2 regions of the Ectobacillus soli genome follow, and region 1 is predicted to be linked to the other one. Evidence: riboswitches for the same ligand, from Rfam matches in the RefSeq annotation. Region 1 holds a riboswitch; the other holds the start of a gene.

The links. A riboswitch is a leader RNA that binds a small molecule or an ion and turns the genes downstream of it on or off. The one in region 1 is predicted to bind preQ1.
Region 2: linked by a shared signal. The riboswitch ahead of queC (7-cyano-7-deazaguanine synthase QueC) and the one ahead of ACAN53_RS15450 (QueT transporter family protein) in region 1 are both predicted to bind preQ1.

What each region holds. Positions count from the first base shown of each region.
Region 1 is NZ_JBGJZM010000003.1:185,154-194,762, reverse strand. Features, by position in the region: gene argC (N-acetyl-gamma-glutamyl-phosphate reductase) at 1-538, opposite strand, end outside; gene ACAN53_RS15455 (DUF2871 family protein) at 848-1,255, shown strand; PreQ1 riboswitch class I at 1,392-1,436, shown strand; gene ACAN53_RS15450 (QueT transporter family protein) at 1,445-1,930, shown strand; gene ACAN53_RS15445 (Zn-dependent hydrolase) at 2,053-3,273, opposite strand; gene ACAN53_RS15440 (NCS1 family nucleobase:cation symporter-1) at 3,368-4,840, opposite strand; gene hydA (dihydropyrimidinase) at 4,892-6,313, opposite strand; gene ACAN53_RS15430 (HD domain-containing phosphohydrolase) at 6,650-8,203, shown strand; gene ACAN53_RS15425 (flavodoxin domain-containing protein) at 8,242-8,775, opposite strand; gene ACAN53_RS15420 (DoxX family protein) at 9,137-9,609, shown strand, end outside.
Region 2 is NZ_JBGJZM010000001.1:1,642,272-1,651,880, forward strand. Features, by position in the region: gene ACAN53_RS08545 (hypothetical protein) at 1-44, opposite strand, end outside; gene queE (7-carboxy-7-deazaguanine synthase QueE) at 61-774, opposite strand; gene queD (6-carboxytetrahydropterin synthase QueD) at 767-1,255, opposite strand; gene queC (7-cyano-7-deazaguanine synthase QueC) at 1,255-1,917, opposite strand; PreQ1 riboswitch class I at 2,009-2,052, opposite strand; gene ACAN53_RS08565 (ATP-binding protein) at 2,290-3,525, shown strand; gene ACAN53_RS08570 (DUF6254 family protein) at 3,559-3,687, opposite strand; gene ACAN53_RS08575 (efflux RND transporter permease subunit) at 3,875-6,940, shown strand; gene ACAN53_RS08580 (DinB family protein) at 7,016-7,528, opposite strand; gene ACAN53_RS08585 (M3 family oligoendopeptidase) at 7,696-9,390, opposite strand; gene ACAN53_RS08590 (pirin family protein) at 9,554-9,609, opposite strand, start outside.

The sequences.
Region 1 (9,609 bases):
GTTTATGATGCAAAGCAAGGGCATAATGCTTTGGACTATTGTATGCTTCCTTTTGCTCTGATTCATATGTTTGAATCAGCTTTTTACCACCGCCGCTATATCCAGTTATCGACTGAGCAAAGATTGGATAATCTTGAGGTACAATCCCTTGTTCCACCAGAGGAGACATCGAGAGAATGAACGCTGTTGCATGGCAGCCTGGATTCGATACCCGTTTCGATGTGGCAATCTGCTCTCTTCTATTATGTAATTCGGGTAAGCCGTACACCCAATTATCATTAGTCCGAAACGCAGTACTTGCATCAATAATTTTCGTATGCGAATTTGTAACGAGCGTAGCAGATTCTCTTGCCACTTCATCTGGTAGGCAGAGAAACGCAATATCCGCTTCATTTAATAATAGTTTTCTTGCTTCTTTATCTTTACGCTTACTCGCATCAATTTCAAGAATTGAAAGGTCATCGCGTTTTTCTAAATATTCACGGATCTTTAGGCCGGTTGTTCCTTCTTGTCCGTCCACAAATACTTTATATTTCATGACAATCCCCCTAAAAACTATCTCATATGAAATATAATACAGAAATCTGAATAATAATACAATAGTAATTCTTTATTCCCTTCTTCATATGGACGAAAAAACAGCCTATACTAGGGTATTTTCTTCCCTTATTTTATTTGTATAGTATCTATTATTATAAATATCGTAACTATTCAAAACTTGACTAATAAAATATGCGTAAGGTATAGTGAAGCTGTATGCTAGAAATACAAAAATTTTATGATGCCAAATCTGCTAGTTTGCGAGTAATCGTTTCTTACAAATTCCAACTGGGAAAGGAAAATCATAATGAAAAAAATTCTAAATACCGCTTTTATTTACGCCATTTTAGGGCTACTTGCTGGCCTTTACTATCGACAAATTACGGTTTCCTTCAATTTTACTGGAAAAACAATGCTATCGATTCTACACACACATTTATTCGTGTTAGGTATGTTAATGTTCTTACTTGTTTTATTATTTGAAAAGAGTTTTTCATTATCTTCTAGCGATTTATTCAATTGGTTCTATTATATTTATAATATTGGTTTAATTATTACCGTTGTGGTTATGGGTGTGCATGGTACATTAACAGTTATGGGTGTAACAACAGGAGCTGCCATTGCTGGAATTGCTGGGATTGGACATATTATTCTTTCCATAGGCTTTATCCTCTTTTTCCTATGCTTGAAGGATCGTGTGAAAGCAGAAAAATAATATAAAGCTTCCATAGAAATTTATAATGAAAACAAGGACGACTCCACGTACATTCATTGAGTCGTCCTTGTTTTCGCTTACTTTTTTATTGACGAATTGAATCATCATCCTTTAATATTAAAAATCGAGTGTTTACTTGAACGTGGTTCGAAACCCTCCCACGCTAAAAAACTAAGGAGAGAATGCAAAATGAAATTAAAAACCCTTGTTGGAAATGGAATTGTTGCAGCTTTGTATATCGTGGTTTCCGCAGTCATTCAACCTTTTGGATTTACCAATATACAATTTCGAATTTCTGAGATGTTCAATCATCTCGTTGTATTTAACAAAAAGTATGTGTATGGAATTATCCTTGGTGTTTTTTTAACCAATCTATTCTTTTCTCCCATGGCCCTATATGACTTGATCTTTGGAGTTGGACAGTCCATTCTTGCCCTTCTCACTACAATCTTATCGGCACGCATCATCAAAAGCATATATAAGCGCATGATTTTTAATACAATCGTATTTACCTTTAGTATGTTTCTCATCGCAGCCGAGCTTCACTTAGCCTTACAATTACCATTTTTGTTAACATGGCTAACAACCGCAATTGGGGAATTTATTGTGATGATTGTCGGCGTACCGATTATGTATACGTTAAATAAACGAGTCGATTTTGAAAAACGTGTGTAAGAACAAACCCAAGGTTCAATAACGGATCTTGGGTTTGCTACGTTAACGTTCCCCATTTTCAACACAAAAGAGAAGGTGCAAGGACCTTCCCTCAGAGATAGTATTCAAATATAAGCTAACCATTATGCTTCCAACGCTAGAACGGTTTCCAACAATACATTTACTCCTTTTTCACACTCTTCCCAAAGTGTTAGCTCATCCTCACAGTGACTTTTTCCTTTAATACTTGGAACAAATAGCATCGCTGAAGGAATGAAGCTTGCAATAAACTGGGCATCATGTCCTGCGCCGCTTGCCATCCGTTTATAAGAATAACCGAGTGATTGAGTTGCTTGTTCTAAGCTATTGCAAATGTCTTTGTCAAACCAAACTGTTTCTCTATCCCATAGCTTTGTCTTTTTCACGTCACAATCTTCCGTGCTCTGCAGCCCTATTATCATTTCTTCCACTTTGCTTATGACCACAGGATTTTTATGTCTTGCTTCCAGCGTGAAAATAACCTTATTCGGTATAACGGTATGGATATTAGGAAGAACGTTCATTCTGCCAATCGTATACACCAATTCTTTATCAAGTGTACTCAGCTTGCTACGAATTTCCGTTATAATATCATTTGCCGTAAAGAGTGCATCCTTTCTCATACTCATTGGAGTCGTTCCAGCATGATCGGATTCTCCGGTAATTTCAATTTCATAGCAGACCATACCAACTACACAATCAACTACACCAATAGAAAGAGACTCCGCTTCTAGAACTGGACCTTGCTCAATATGCATCTCGAGATAGGCAGTAGCATCCTTTAAACGATTATCACTCTCTCCTGCGTAACCACTTGCTTGCAGAGCTTGTTCAAAGGTAACACCTTCAGGATCTGTCTTTTTCATCATCACATCTTTTTCAAATTTCCCTGAAATAACTCCTGAAGCCATCATGGAAGGTTCAAATCTAGCTCCTTCTTCGTTCGTAAAATCAATAATGGTAATTGGAATCTTAGGCTTAATATTATGCTCCACTATCGTTCTCACTACTTCTAAACCAGCTACCACACCTAAAACCCCATCAAATCGGCCGCCTTTTTTTACTGAATCCAAATGCGAGCCCATCATAATAGGAGGCGCATCTTCTATTCCTGGAAGAGTTGCATAGATACAACCCATATCATCCACTTTAATGGCCATGCCTAGTTCCTCACAACAAGAACAAAAATAGTCTCGTACAAGACGATCTTCATCTGATAAAGCAAGTCTCGTCACACCATTATTTTTTGTACGACCATAATCGGCAAACCGCTCTAGTTCATCCTTTAATCGTTCCCCGTTTATCAAAATCTTTTGCTGTTGCATGCAAACACCCCTTCATGTCATAAATTTCATATCTCTTCTATACTAAGAAAGGCATCTTAAGTTTCAAGATGCCTTTGTCTCACATACGTATTACTTAAGGTGTCGGAACATTATTTAATTTTTCTTCTATTGATATATCGCTAGTAGCTGTACGCATTAGGAATGTATACGTTGCAAACCCAAAGCCAATTCCTAAAAACCATGAGTATGTGTAAAGGACATGCAGCGCTGGAATGATTAATCCAATAAAGGAAACAAGCAAGCCAACAGCTAATGCAACAAATGCTCGTGGATTCCAACCGTTGTTATACGTATACTCACCTGTTTTACTATATAAGCTCCTTACATCATATTGACTGCGGCGTACCAAGAAGAAATCCGCAATCATAATTCCTGCTACCGGACCTAGTGCTCCGCCTATAGCTCCTAGAACATTAAAGATTGTATCTGCATTATCAAACCAAAGCCAAGGCATGAAAAAGATTGCAGCTACAACCGAGATGAGCCCTGCCTTCACGAAGGTTAACTTTTTAGGGAACAAGTTTACAAGATCATATGCAGGCGAAACAACATTGGCAGCTACGTTAACGGATAAAGTAGCAATAAGAAGTGCAAATGCACCTAAAATTAGAACCAATGGATTTCCGAATTGTTGTAAGAGAACAACTGGATCCCAAATTGGTTTACCAAATGCAACGATTGTTCCTGAAGTCGTGATAATACTAATAATGGCAAAAATGATAGCCGTAATGGGTAATCCAATAGCCTGGCCAATCATTTGATCTTTCTGACTACGAGAAAAACGTGTAAAGTCAGGAATATTTAAAATTAATGTAGCCCAAGTTCCTACAAGTCCGGTCACAGAAATTGCGAAAATCTCCCAGAACTTTGAACCTGTTAAAGTGGACGGTTCCATAAATAATGGTCCAAGCCCTTTAGATACTGTAATAGCCCAAATAACAAGTCCTAAACCTAATACAATAATTAATGGACCTGCCCAAAGCTCGAAGAATTTAACACGTTCCATACCATGAGAAATAATGTATGCATGTAAAATCCAGAAAAGTGCAACTGCAATTGCCGCATTAAGTCCTAATCCTAAAATATTGTATTGTTCAAGTGAATTCCATCCTGGTATCAAAACACCCAAAATAGCACCAACTGCTTTGCTTCCCGCATACGCCTGAACAGAGAACCAGAAAATCGCAACGAATGCACGAATAAGTACAGGAATATGTGCTCCCTTATAACCAAATGATGCTCTGACTAATACAGGGAATGGTGTTCCATATTTCGCTCCAGCAACCCCATTTAACCACATCGCTACAATAAGAACGATGTTTGCTGTTATTACTGTTGCAAGTGCCTGCCAAACACTCATTCCTAGTCCTATCAAACTACCTGCTGTCTCGTAGGCTACGATATTATGAACCATTCCCATCCAAACAGTCGTATAGTTAACCCAATTCCAATTTCTTTTTTCTTTTGCAACAGGTGCTAAATCTTCATTATAAAGCGATGGGTCTTTCTCAACGATTTTAGTCGTATCATGGGCTAGTAGACTCAAAGTAATTCCTCCCTGTTTACAATATGGATGATGTTCTCGCGATACCTTCTATTATTCCTTTGTGCTAGTTGCAAATTGTAATGGTTTTCCTTCTAAAGGAGCATTAAATTTTCTACGATATTGGTATTTTCCATGACCTACCTGACCTGTAAAGGTTCCTTCATGTGCAACAATTTTTCCGCGAGATAGAACATGCGTAAGAACACCTTGTATTTTCGTTCCTTCATAGGAGTTATAGTCACAGTTTGTATACTGTGTTTTTTGACTAAGCGTTCTGCTTCGTGTTGGATCAACAATGACGAGATCCGCATCAGCTCCGATAGCTATTGTTCCCTTTTTCGGATATAATCCAAATATTTTTGCAGGTCCTGCACTCGTAATTTCTACAAACTTCTGTAAAGAAATTCGTTTTTCTTGAACACCATATTGGAAAGCAATTGAGTATATTTCCTCCAGTCCAGGAATTCCATTAGGAATTTTAGCAAAGTTTTCCTTTCCCAATGACTTCTGCCCATCAAAGAAGAAAGGACAATGATCGGATGCTAGCGTAGAAAGGACTCCGGTTTGAATACCAGTCCATAAAGCATCTTGATTATGCTTTTTTCGTAGGGGCGGGGAACATACATATTTTGCTCCTTCAAAATCTGGAAGTTCTAAGTAACTTTCGTCTAATGCTAAGTACTGGGGACATGTCTCACCAAAAGCAAGTACCCCTCTTTTCTTCGCTCTTTCAATTTGATCAAGTGCTTCTTTACACGTTACATGTACAATGTATACAGGTGCCTTCGCAACCTCAGCAATTGACAGTGCGCGCCCTGTTGCCTCTCCCTCAAGTTCTGGGGGACGTGTGTAGGCATGATAAATAGGTGCTGTTTTCCCTTGAGCCAAGCTATCGGCAACCATTTCGTCAATAATGTCGCCATTTTCAGCATGTACATTTGTAACAATTCCTAGCTCGCCTGCTCGCTTCATAATTTTATACATTTCCAGATCATTAACCATTAACTCTCCCTTATAAGCCATAAATAGCTTAATGGAGGTCACACCTTCTTCATTAGCCAATATCGGCAACTCTTCCAAATAGCTGTCCTTATAACCATTTATAATAGTATGGAAGCCGTAATCAATAGCAGATAATTTCGCCTTGTCCTTCCATTCATGTAAGTTTTCTACGAGGGTTTGATCTTTTCCCGGACTTGTAAAGTTAATTACAGTTGTAATCCCACCAACTGCCGCAGCTTTCGTTCCACTCTCAAAATCGTCAGCAGTTCCTGTATTTTGAAATGGCCATGCTAAGTGAGTGTGAACATCAATCCCACCAGGAAAAACATAATTTCCATCCGCATAGATTACTTCATCCTCCATGGTCGGATGAATCGTATCAGCAATTTCTACAATCGTTTCACCATTAATGCGAATATCTGCCTTATATACATCAGCAGCTGTTACAATAATTCCGTTTTTGATAATCATCTGCTTCAAAATTAGTTTCCTCCTCTTCAAATTACTTCACATATAAATGAACTTACTTCACTTACTTGTGTTAACGAGATTGGCATCTTTACCTCCATTTCCACTATGGTTTCTTGTTTAATAGGTACATTTTATTCCATAACATGTATGTTGTATCAGTTTATGTAAGATAATCTCACCTTGATTTTAGAACATTCTGAATATTAAGCTTAATATACTGTATTAGATTCCATATTGTTATGAGGAAATAGTGAATTTTTATTTGTTCATATATACAAGGATTTATCTTTTATGTTACGTTTTATAAGGATAATCTTGGGACAGGGGCATACGATTATGTTACTCTTTAAAAAATTACAAAAACAATTACTACTCAATTACATCATAGGCACTTTACTCGCCGTTGGTGGTGTAGGCAGTGTCTTTATTTTTCATACTCTTCATCTCACACAAAATGAAAGTTACATTTTGGTGTTCATTATGCTTGTTTCCATGTTATCGATGTATAGTCTCGAATATATTGTCTATAAACATCATATAAATCCGATTAAAATTGCTCTCCTAAGTCCTAATCCTTCACTAGACATACTCAAAAAGGCCTTTACAACTGCTCATCGGCTACCAACATTAACCGTACGACGCATTTTGCTTCCACATTTGTTTGGGCTATCCGTTCCAGCATCTATTTTAGCCTTTTATTTTGTGTATACTGGTCAATTACACCTACCCTATTATTACATTGGGTTAGCATGTATAGGCGCTGTTTTGGTTGCTACACTCCATGCTTTAATTGAGTTTTTTTTAACAGAACATATTCTTCATTCACTAATCAAGCATCTTAACCATCTAGCGAAAAATTTATATAATGAATATTTCGAAATTAATAACCATGAATTCATAAGCATTCGAAAGAAGCTTTTACTGAGTTCTGCATTTATTGCCGTTTTCCCGGTCTTATTATTTACGCTTGCCTCTACTGTGCAATTAAATCAGCAAACTTCCGATAACCTCGATGGGTATTGGAGTTGGTCAATAATTATTCTTATTGTAATCGTAGCCTTGTCTGCTCTTTGCAGTATTCTATTATATGAAAATATAAAAAAACCTATATATGTATTAGAACAAAACATTTTACAAGTTAGAAGAGGGAAGTTACAGCCTATCGATAATACCTATTCGGATGAATTTGCATATGTTATTTCAGGCTTTAATAATATGATACAAGGCATCCAGAAACGAGATAATCAAAAACATATGCTTATCGAAAGCTTCTTCACCGTATTTGCGGCCACATTAGATGCACGTGACCCCTATACAGCTGGACATTCGATTCGAGTAGCTGAATATACAGTGAAACTAGCGAAAGCAGCCCGTTTAAATCCATTACAAATTGAGTTACTGCGAAAATCCGCCATGCTTCACGATATTGGGAAAATTGGAATTAAGGATGAAGTGTTACTTAAGGAAGGAAAACTTACAGACGAGGAGTTCGAACAAATTAAACAGCATCCTGTGATTGGCGCACACATATTAGAACAAATTAATCTACCAATTGAGTTGAAACCACTCCTCCCAGGTGTAAAATATCATCACGAACGATACGATGGGAAGGGCTATCCAGAAGGACTGAGCGGAGATAATATACCGCTATTTGGCAGAATAATGGCCGTTGCCGATGCATATGATGCTATGACATCCAATCGTCCCTACCGTAAAGGAATGCCTTGCGATAAGGCGCTAAGCATTATTCATTCTGGAAAAGGAACACAGTGGGATCCGTATTATGCAGGCTTATTTGTTCAGCTAATGCAAGATGAGAGTTTTGAAACTCCCACAACTAATGACGGGCTACGCCCTACGTGTGAACTTTCCCGTTTAGAAGATCTGTAAAGGGAAAGCTCCCCTCAATAACTACTATTATATCGGAGCTATTGAGGGGAAAGTAAAGAAGAATCCCCGTCTTCATTTATACGCTCGGCAAATAAAATAATTTTATCCTCAGAAACGGTCGATACATCGTTTCCTATTTCTTCATTTGAAAGATTCATTTCTGTTTTCGCAACAATCTTCACCATAAGCTTTTCCATTAAGTTCAGACTATTCCACCGAATCTCTCCTCCAAACTGTTCTACAGCTACTGCGTGTGCTACAAGTACGGAAGGAAAGGCTACCTGAAGCTGAATCTGCGCTTTTTCCTCTTTCATCATAGAGCAAAGAAAGAGTCCTACTCGTTTCGTAAGTAACACAGCGAGATTCTCTCGGCAAAAACTACTTATCTCTTGTTGAATCGTCCCCCCATATACCGATCCTCCTATAATAATCGTTTTAAAAGGTGTTAAATCAAGTACAGTTTCGTTATTATAATTTACAATCGTTACTTCCCCATGTACCTTTTCACCTAGGCTTAGACTGCACCGTTCTGTACAGCCGTGCTTAGATCCATATAGAATCAGTGTTTTCATATCAACTCTCCTTTTCATTCATTTAAGTTTGTCGAACAAGGACGTATCCATCTATTTTCCGTTCTTATAATTCGGATTATGTAAAGAACCTTGGTCTGAACATCCTATTTGAATCTACTACTATTTAATTAAACTGTACCATCTCCTACTCTATTACATAATGAACGTTTCTTACTTTTCCGTGAACGGAACAAATGAATCAGCCTATCTGCTTTTGAGAATGCTTTTCAATAATTTGTAACATTTTGTCAACATGATTGTAACAGATGGGACATCCTACCATTATTTTTTAGAATATACTAAAAGGGAAGAAGTGATAGAGCATAACTTCTTCACTATCTCAAAAAAGAGGTGTATGAAAATGGTCGTTCAATTCCTTCGTAACAATAAGTATTCAGCTATTTTAATATTGGTATTACGTTTATATGTAGGATACGAATGGATTACATCTGGATACGAAAAATTAACTGGGGGTTTTGATGCAAGCGGTTTCTTAAAAGGCGGCATCGCGAAAGCTACTGGCGCACATCCTGCCGTACAGGCTTGGTGGGCAAGCTTCCTCACACATTTTGCACTACCGAATGTTGGATTATTTAATTTCTTAATACCATGGGGTGAATTATTAGTAGGATTAGGACTTATTATCGGTTTCTTACCAAAAACTGCTGTATTCTTTGCTATGGTCATGAACTTTGCTTATCTGTTTAGTGGCACAGTTAGTACAAACCCGCAATTAGTAATCCTTTCTATGTTTATCTTATTAGCTGGTGCAAATGCTGGAAAATGGGGCGTTGATGGCTTACTCAACCATTATAATATTCATATATTCCCTAA
Region 2 (9,609 bases), on a different contig from region 1:
AACAGCGTTACATCCTCTAACTCTTCGTTTTTACGTCCCGGCATGTTCTCTGCTCCTCTCTTATACTCCACGCTTATTGCCCCACACGAGCGTATGTAGCTGCGGGAGAACTGTTACATCATTCATATTCGATTCGATCACTTGATTAATTAACCATTCGTATTTATGAAGTAAATTCGTTACGAGCGTAGCATTCTGATCCGTATGGACATCGTCATTGCCTACCTGCACATAAAACGGAACGTCTGAATATCGTTGATGTACCTCTCTCGCATACGCAAAATCAGTTTCATCAAACACAACCACTTTAAGACTCATATGCTGATTACGTAGCCGCTGCACAATCGTATCTAGAATTTCAAAATTCGTTTCCATATGGGAGCTTGGTGGTTTGGGAGAGATAGTTACGTCGTCTATGTCAAGAAGCCACTCTTGCCATCTGCTACCTTGTGTTTCAATTGCGGTGCGAATATGATGTTCCTTCAACAAGGACACAAGATCGCCAATAGCTGGAATCAACACCGGATTTCCACCCGATATCGTAACATGTGAAAATCGATTCTCTCCTAAGCGCTGTAATTCTTCCCAAATTTCTTCGACGTTCATTCGCCTAATATGTTCCTTTGCTGACCCGTCCCATGTAAAAGCAGAATCGCACCATGCACAATGATAATCACATCCAGCTGTTCGAACAAACATCGTTTTTTTTCCGACGACCATTCCTTCTCCTTGAATGGTTGGACCAAATATTTCTAAAACCGGAATGTTAGTCAAGGAGCATCCACTCCCGTCTCATTTCAGCATAGCTAGTCGGTGTTTCATACAATTTCACAAATTCTACCCGTGCTTCTCGAAATTCCTTTGCACAACTCGCCAAGGATTCTTCCATTTTTTCAAAAATCCAAACGACCATGTTCTCTGCTGTTGTATTCATCGGTGGCAATGTTTCATTCAAATATCGATGATCTAAATAAATTTCAATCTGTTCTTTCCAAATTTTCTTTATATCACCAAAATCAACGGCAATTCCGATTTCATTTGGATATGCACTAATGCCAAACACAACTTTATACGTATGCCCATGCAAATTTTTGCATTTTCCTTCGTATGCATGTAAATGATGCGCAGCGTCAAATGTAAATTCCTTGCTGACCATTACACGTTTTGCATGGTACTTTAGCTGCGTCCGTTTTATATCAATATCTATTTTTTGTAAATTATCTACAATGCGAAAACCAAAAAAGCCTTGTTCCATTACGCATTCGCTCCTTCGCGCTCTGCGATAAACGTATCAAGACCAGCTTTTCGAAGCTTACATGCAGGGCATTCTCCACAACCATCTCCCATAATTCCTTCATAACAGGTTAATGTTTTTTCGCGGACAAAATTAAAAGCACCTAGTCTATCAGCCATTTTCCACGTCTCAGCTTTATTTAACCACATAAGAGGCGTATGGATAACAAACTCATAATCCATTGCTAAATTAAGCGTTACATTTAAAGACTTCACAAAAACATCCCTGCAATCCGGATACCCACTAAAATCCGTTTCACAAACACCCGTTATAATATGTCTTGCTCCTACTTGCTTTGCCAGCACAGCCGCAAAGGATAGAAACAATAAATTACGTCCATCTACAAACGTAGAGGGAAGTTCGCCGTCTTCCTGTGTAATTTCAATATCATTTCGAGTTAGTGCATTAGGAGCAAGCTGGTTTAACAAACCCATGTCAAGAATCGTATGCTTTATGCCCAGTTCCTTTGCAATGTTCGCTGCACATTCAATTTCTAAACGATGACGTTGATTATAATTAAACGTAACTGCTTCTACTTCCTTAAACTGCTGCAGCGCCCAAAACAAACACGTTGTACTATCTTGTCCGCCGCTAAATACAACAACTGCCTTTTCTTGCTTCATCATCGACTCATTCTCCTTTTCTCTCTTAAGAAAATTAGAAGACGAGTATTCTTGAACTTCATAAAAAACAAAACAAATCCTCTGGATGTTGTTTTTCTTAGTTTTTTATAGAGGGAGTTCGCGAACCTCTCCCATGCCTAGGCATGGACTTTCTTCCATTCAACTATTTTGTACGATAGGATACCTATGTATTGTAATAGAAAGAACAAAATTTCGCAACAGACCCTTCATCTAGTACAACTTTTACGTGGACAAATTATAGTATTTATATTTTTTTCTAATAATAGTATTATATACCTATAAAGATTTTTTCTTTGAAAGAATGAGGTGGTTTAGGTATTGAAGATTTTTATCGTCTACCAGCTGATGAACATGTTAATTATTTTAATTTCCACCTTAACATATCATCTTTTCTGGGTACAAAAAGGGAAACAACATCCCAAGCTTAGTTCCTTCATTTTCATTATTCTAAGTATATGCTCTGCCTTTCTTTGCATTACATTTGCAGCCCAGCCCTTTAGTGGCTATCGATTTGATATGAGACAAATTGTTCTCATTAGCAGTACCTATATTGGTGGTCCTGTTGCAGGAGGAATCGTATGGGTTGCAATGAATATATATCGTTTATTTTGGGGTGGTATCGGCGGGTATAATACCCTACTTGCTTCAACCATTCTATTTATAGTACTTATATTTACACGTCGAATTTATATCCAATCTACCTTTTCTAAGAAAATTGTACTGTCCATTTTCATCTCAGCCGTATTCTCAGGAGGTTGGATTCCATTTTTCATTGCTGAAGTAGGTCCAAAAGAATACATGGACTATATTATTGTATACCAACTTTGCAGCACGTTTGGAACTATATTAATACTCTATTTAATAGAAATTTTGCGTTCTCAGGTAAAACTCCAGGACGAACTTATGAACGCGGAAAAGTTTCAGCTTATTGGTGAAATGGCGGCTTCCATTTCACATGAGATACGCAATCCCCTCACTTCCACACGCGGTTTTTTACAGCTTCTTCAATCGGGAAATTGCTCGCGTGAAGAACAAAAGGTGTACTTAGATATAGCAATCAATGGGATTGACCAAGCAAATCATGTGCTTACGGATTACTTGACATTCGCTAAGCCAAGCATTGACAAAATGCAAACGTTAGATTTGCATCACGAGATAGCTAATGTTCTTAGTCTCATTACGCCGATGGCTAATTTTGCAAACGTCATCATTCAGTATAGTCCGCCTCATTATTCATCTTCCGTTCTTGGTGAAAAACAAAAGCTGCATCAATGTTTGCTTAATATTCTTAAAAACTCAATTGAGGCGATGCCTACGGGAGGAACTTTAACAATTTCAACAAAATCGTATGAACAAGAAATCGAGCTTCTAATAGAAGATACTGGAATTGGAATGAATGAAGATCAATTAAAGCGACTTGGGTCCCCCTTTTACTCTACGAAAGAAAAAGGGACTGGTCTAGGAATGATGGTCGTATTTAGTGTTATAAAGGCAATGGGAGGTACCATTGCCATATTAAGCAACCTCGATAATGGTACAAAATTCAAATTACGCTTTCCAATTGTAGTAAAAATGAAGAAAACGTAAACGTGGTACATTACGATTTCTTCATTTTTTCTATTACTGCTTTCTTTCATTCGATTTTTCGTTATCTGTAAGTTCTGCAAATGATTTCACTTTTCCATGTGGTTGTTGATTTTCTTTCCGTGATTTCCATTGTCGCTGTGCCTCTCGCTTTTGATCAGCCATGCCTATCATCTCCTTGTAAATCGTTTCTACATTAGAATGGCACATTCTGAAAAATATATTCTTTACAAATGGATTAGAAAGCATATACAAAACTTATAAAAAACTAATACATATCATGTGCATTTTTCATAACTATCATCTAGAATAATGCTTATGTAAGAATATTAAAGCAGAAAGGACTGACACTATGAACTTTCTAACAAGGTTTAGCTTAAAGAATGCGGTGGCTGTTTTCATCATCTCGTTTCTTCTCATTGTAGGTGGCTTATATTCTTTTAGCAGTCTAAAGGTAGATCTTCTTCCAAATGTTGAATTCCCGCAACTCTCTGTTGAAGTAGTATATCCTGGTGCATCCCCAGCAGATGTAAATGAACAGGTAACAACGAAACTCGAGGAAAAATTCAAAGGAATTGAGGGAATTAAAAAAGTAAGTAGCTCTTCTTTTGAAACGATGGGAATTGTGAATCTCGAATTTCCATTTAACACTGACATGACTAAAGTTGAGCAGCAGATTAACACACTAATCAAGGATGCCAAACTTCCTGATACTGCTCAAACCAAAGTAAATCGTTTTTCTTTTGGAACATTTCCAATTTACAACATCTCCATTTTCGGGAAAGACCATGCGGATGTTCAAACTTTATTAAAGGATGAAATCATCCCGGAATTAAACAAAATCCCTGGTATAAACAGTGTAACGATCGGCGGAACGAAAGAAAGTCTTGTGCAAATTACTGTAGATAAAGAAAAGGCTACACAATATGGCTTAACCCTTAGTAGCATAAAGGATCAAATTAATGCAAAATACTTATCCTTTCCTGCCGGGCGGGTTAACACTTCTGATCTACAAGTACCCGTACGTGTCGATGAAAAAGTAGATCAAGTGAAAAAATTAGAGGAATTGCAACTAACAGTTGGTTTTTTAGGTACAAAAACGACAGGGGGTACTCCAACTCCTGTAGCAGCTCCAATTTTATTGAAAGATGTTGCCAAAATTGAAGCCATAACAGATCAAGCTGAAAAAACACGCTACAATCAAAAAGATTCCATTTCAATGGCCATTACGAAAAAACAAGATGCCAATACTGTTGAAGTGGCAGATAAAGTAATGAGTACATTAAAGAAATATGACGACAAAATCAACTACAATATTGGATATGACTCAGCTAGCGGCATTAAGCAATCCGTTGAATCTCTTGTAAAAGAAGGATTACTTGGCGCATTATTTGCTTCAATCGCTGTACTTTTATTTTTACGCAATATTCGAGCGACCATTATTGCTATAATCTCGATTCCACTTTCACTGTTGTTTGCAAGCATCTTCCTAAGCAGACTTAATATTTCACTTAACATTATGACGCTTGGTGGTATGGCAGTTGCTGTCGGTCGTGTTGTGGATGACAGTATCGTTGTAATCGAGAATATCTTCCGCCGCGTACGAAAATCGAAGGACGGCATGTCTAACGAACTGGTAGAAAGCTCGACCAAAGAAATCTTAAAAGCCATTACAGCCTCCACCATTACAACGGTAGTCGTATTCCTACCACTTGGATTTGTCGGTGGCATTACAGGGGAATTCTTCCTACCATTTGCTTTAACCGTAGTATTTTCTTTACTAGCATCACTTTTAGTTGCCATCACAGTGGTGCCAATACTAGCTCGCTTTGCCTTTAAACAAGCGCCGAAAGAAGAAAAAGAAAATACACTGCAACGTGCCTATGCTCGGGCCATCTCTTGGTCTTTAAACCATAAGGCGATCATCCTCATTTCTTCTTTTGTTTTACTAATTGGTTCCTTTACACTCGTTTCAGGACTAGGTTTTACTTTTATCCCGAACGAACAGCAAAAGACACTAGTAGCATCTATTGAACTTCCTGCCTCAACATCCGTTTCTAAGACAAACGATATTTCCTTAAAAATGGAAAAAATGTTTGCAGAAAAGAGTGAAATTAAAGAAGTAACAACTAGTGTTGGTGGACGTAACTTTAGTACGGGCCTAAAACGTGAAAATCAAGCCAACTACTTCATTAACTTGAAGGACGTAACAGATGTTCAATCTTTCATTCCAAAGCTTGAAAAAGATATGCAAACGCTCGCCGATGAAGATGCAAAAGGTACAAAACTCGGCGTACAAGAGCTATCTAGTGGCGGTCCGCCATCTAACAATAATGTCGACATTGATTTGTATTCAAATAACTTAGATTCGTTGCAAGAGGCTGCAACGAAAGTCGAAGATTATTTGAAGAAAAATGATAATTTAAAATACGTTACAAACAATTTCTCAGAAAAACAAAAACAATATTTAATCCAAATTAAATCGGATAAAGCAAGCGAATATGGTTTATCTGGATTCCAAATTCTCGGCACTATTTCTGATCAAACAACTCCTGTTAGCGTTGGTACACTAAAACTGGACAACAAGGACCAATCCGTACAACTATCGTATGATAAATCTCTTACATCTCGTGAAGATTTAGAGAAAATCACTTTATTTAGTCAGCGCGGGCCTATATCACTAAGCGATGTTGCAGATGTGAAAGATGCAGACACCTTTACGTCCATTCAAAAACTAGATGGTAAAGTGTATGCACGTGTATCTGCACAAGTAAAAGGAAACAATACACAAAAAGTGACACAAACTGTAGTGAGCGGCGTTAAAACAGACCTCACGCTTCCAAAAGATGTTTCTCTGACTGCTGGTGGCGGAAGTGATGATACGGTAAAAACATTCCAAGATCTCTTACTTGCTATGCTTGTAGCAATTGGTCTTGTGTACTTAACCATGCTAATCACATTTGGAAAAGCACGTATTCCATTTATAATCCTTTCTTCCTTAATATTCGTTCCAATTGGTGCATTCGTATTCCTATTTTTAGCCAAAGAACCTTTATCGGTTAGCGTAATGATTGGATTCTTAATGCTCATTGGTATTGTTACAACAAATGCAATTGTTTTAGTTGATCGTATTGGTCAAAACCATAATTTAAAAGGAATGACGATTCGTGATTCCTTAATTGAAGCTGGAAAAACTAGATTACGCCCAATCCTAATGACAGCTTTCGCAACAATAACAGCTTTGATTCCATTAGCACTAACTTCTTCTTCAGGAACGCTTATTTCAAAAGGCTTAGCAATTACAGTAATCGGCGGCTTAACTTCTTCTACCTTATTAACGCTCATTATCGTACCAATTATGTATGAGCTATTCTTCCGCAGAGAAGCGAAAAAAGAACGGAAACAAACGAGTAAATGAAGTGAAATAAAAAAGAAGTTCCAGTTTAGTATAATCTAATCTGGGCCTTCTTTTTTCATCCTAACCAATATTCATCTAGCTATGCTGCAACGATCGTTTCGCCTCTTTAATTTCATACAAATAATGTCTTTCATATCGTTCATAGAACTGTAGCCATTGACCTAATCCAAGTTCTCCTAACATAGGATGCTGGGTAGCCTTCGTCCACAGCTCACGTTCATCATCAACCCCTTGTAAACACTCCAATAAACTAGTTCGAGAAGCATGAAGAAGCTCTTCGATTTCATTTCGTTTCATAATAGTTTCCGTTGGTGTCAACTGTTCCGGCATATTTACATGATCAAGCGTAACCGGTAACATCTTACGGGGTACATCGCACTTTTTACAAGTTCGAAGAGCATAAGTAATATTAGACGTAACAGATTGTTCCACTAAATGAAGGTGATGCAACATTTGAATTATACTCCACGATTCTCTCTTTGGTTTTGCATTAAGCTGAGTATCCGGAAGCTTTTTAATTTCATGTAACACAGCGGCTCGGGTTTCCTTCAACTCATGTAAAATAGATGATAAGCTCTCCGTTTTCATGATAGAATCCCACTCCTTTGTCTCACCCATAGTAAATGGCAAAAAGGGTGTTTCTTTCTTAAGAAAGAAACACCCTTGCCTAGTAACTATAGAAAGGGAAACCTCTTTCCTTCCCCTTCATTATCTCACGAAAAAGCATTTAAAATCGTAACAACCATTTCTATTTTTTACATTTTTGTGTCGTCAACGGAATCCAGATAAGCTTGAATATCACCAATAATGGATTCTACACAACCATCTGCAAAAGGCGATTGTAAATGAGCTGCTTCTACAAGATGTAAAAACGATTGACTACCTCCAAGACGGCAAAGTGTAACATAATCATTCCAAGCCGCTTCTCGTTCTTCACGCGAACGTTTCCAGAACTGGAAGGCACAAACTTGTGCAAGTGTATAATCAATATAATAGAACGGTGAGTTGTAAATATGCCCTTGACGTTGCCAATACCCACCCTTTTCTAAAAATTCATTATCCTCGTAGTCTCGGTGCGGCAAATATTTCTTTTCAATTTCTCTCCATGCCTGCTTACGCTGTGCAGGAGTTGCCTCTGGATGCTCATAGACAAAATGTTGGAATTCATCAACGCTCACACCGTATGGTAAAAATAGAAGTGCAGAGCTCAAATGAGAAAAATAATATTTTTCTGTATCTTCCTTGAAAAATAGTTGCATCCAAGGCCATGTAAAGAATTCCATACTCATTGAATGAATTTCACATGCTTCATAGGTTGGCCATGTATATTCAGGTATCGGAACATTACGGCTTTCATAAACTTGGAATGCGTGTCCTGCTTCATGCGTAAGCACATCAATATCACCTGACGTACCATTAAAATTAGAAAAAATAAACGGTGCTTTATAATTTTCAATAAATGTACAGTATCCTCCGCCTGCTTTTCCCTTCTTCGCTACAAGATCCAGCAAATGATTATCCGTCATGAAAGAGAAAAACGTATCTGTTTCCTTTGAAAGCTGACGATACATCTCTTTTCCTTGTTCCAAAATCCACTGGGAATCACCCTTTGGCATGGGATTTCCAGACTTAAATTCAAATCCTTCATCATAATACTTTAGATTATCAACACCGATGCGCACCTGCTGACGGCTACGAAGCTTTGTCGCAAGCGGAACAATATAGTCCAATACTTGCTTACGGTATGCCGCTACCATTTCTGCATTATAATCCGTCCGGTACATTCTCGCATAACCAAGCTCAACGAAATTAGAAAACCCTAGTTTTTTAGCAATATTCGTTCGAACGGTAACGAGTTCGTCGTAAATATGATCCAATTCACTCTCATGATCAGCTAAGAAGCCATAGTACGCTTCACTTGCTTTTCTACGCAATTCACGATTTGGCTGCTGCATAAATGGGGAAAGCTGCGATAAATTTCGTTCTTCCCCTTCAAATGGAATTTTGGCAGAAGACATCAACTTTGTATATTCTGAAGAAAGTTTATTTTCAAGCTGTAAGTCCTCTACTATATCATCAGAATACGTTTTGAGCTCGCACTCCGCTAATGAAAATAGCTGTTTACCATATTTATTCTCAAGATCCCCTCGAAACGAAGAAGATAGTAAAGCTGCATAATACTTACTCACATGCCCCTTCACAATCGGTGACGTTTCATCAAAAAAGTCCTGTTCATTTTTATAAAACTCGTCATTCGTATTTATCGTATGACGAATGTAGCACAGATTCGCCATCGTATCATATTCATTGCGAATTGCATTAACCCGCTTCATCGCATCTTCCTGCTCTATTGCAGATATAGCACTCGTAAACTGCCCAATGGCTTTTTCCACTTCCGTTGAAATATCATTCATATTTGGTCGTATGTATTCATATTGCTCAAAACTCATACTCTCACCTCAATTTTTTTTCGCGTTTCGATACAAAAATTTGTACCAGAACGACGATATAAATAGATTATATTCCATTTGAGATTTAATTTCCCTTTTTATACTAAAAAAAGACAGCTAATGTATACTACTACACCAGCCATCTTTTTGATTATTCGTAATTTCATTTGTTCGGGAGATCAATTACCATAAAACGGGATTTCCCTTCAGTAATAAAGA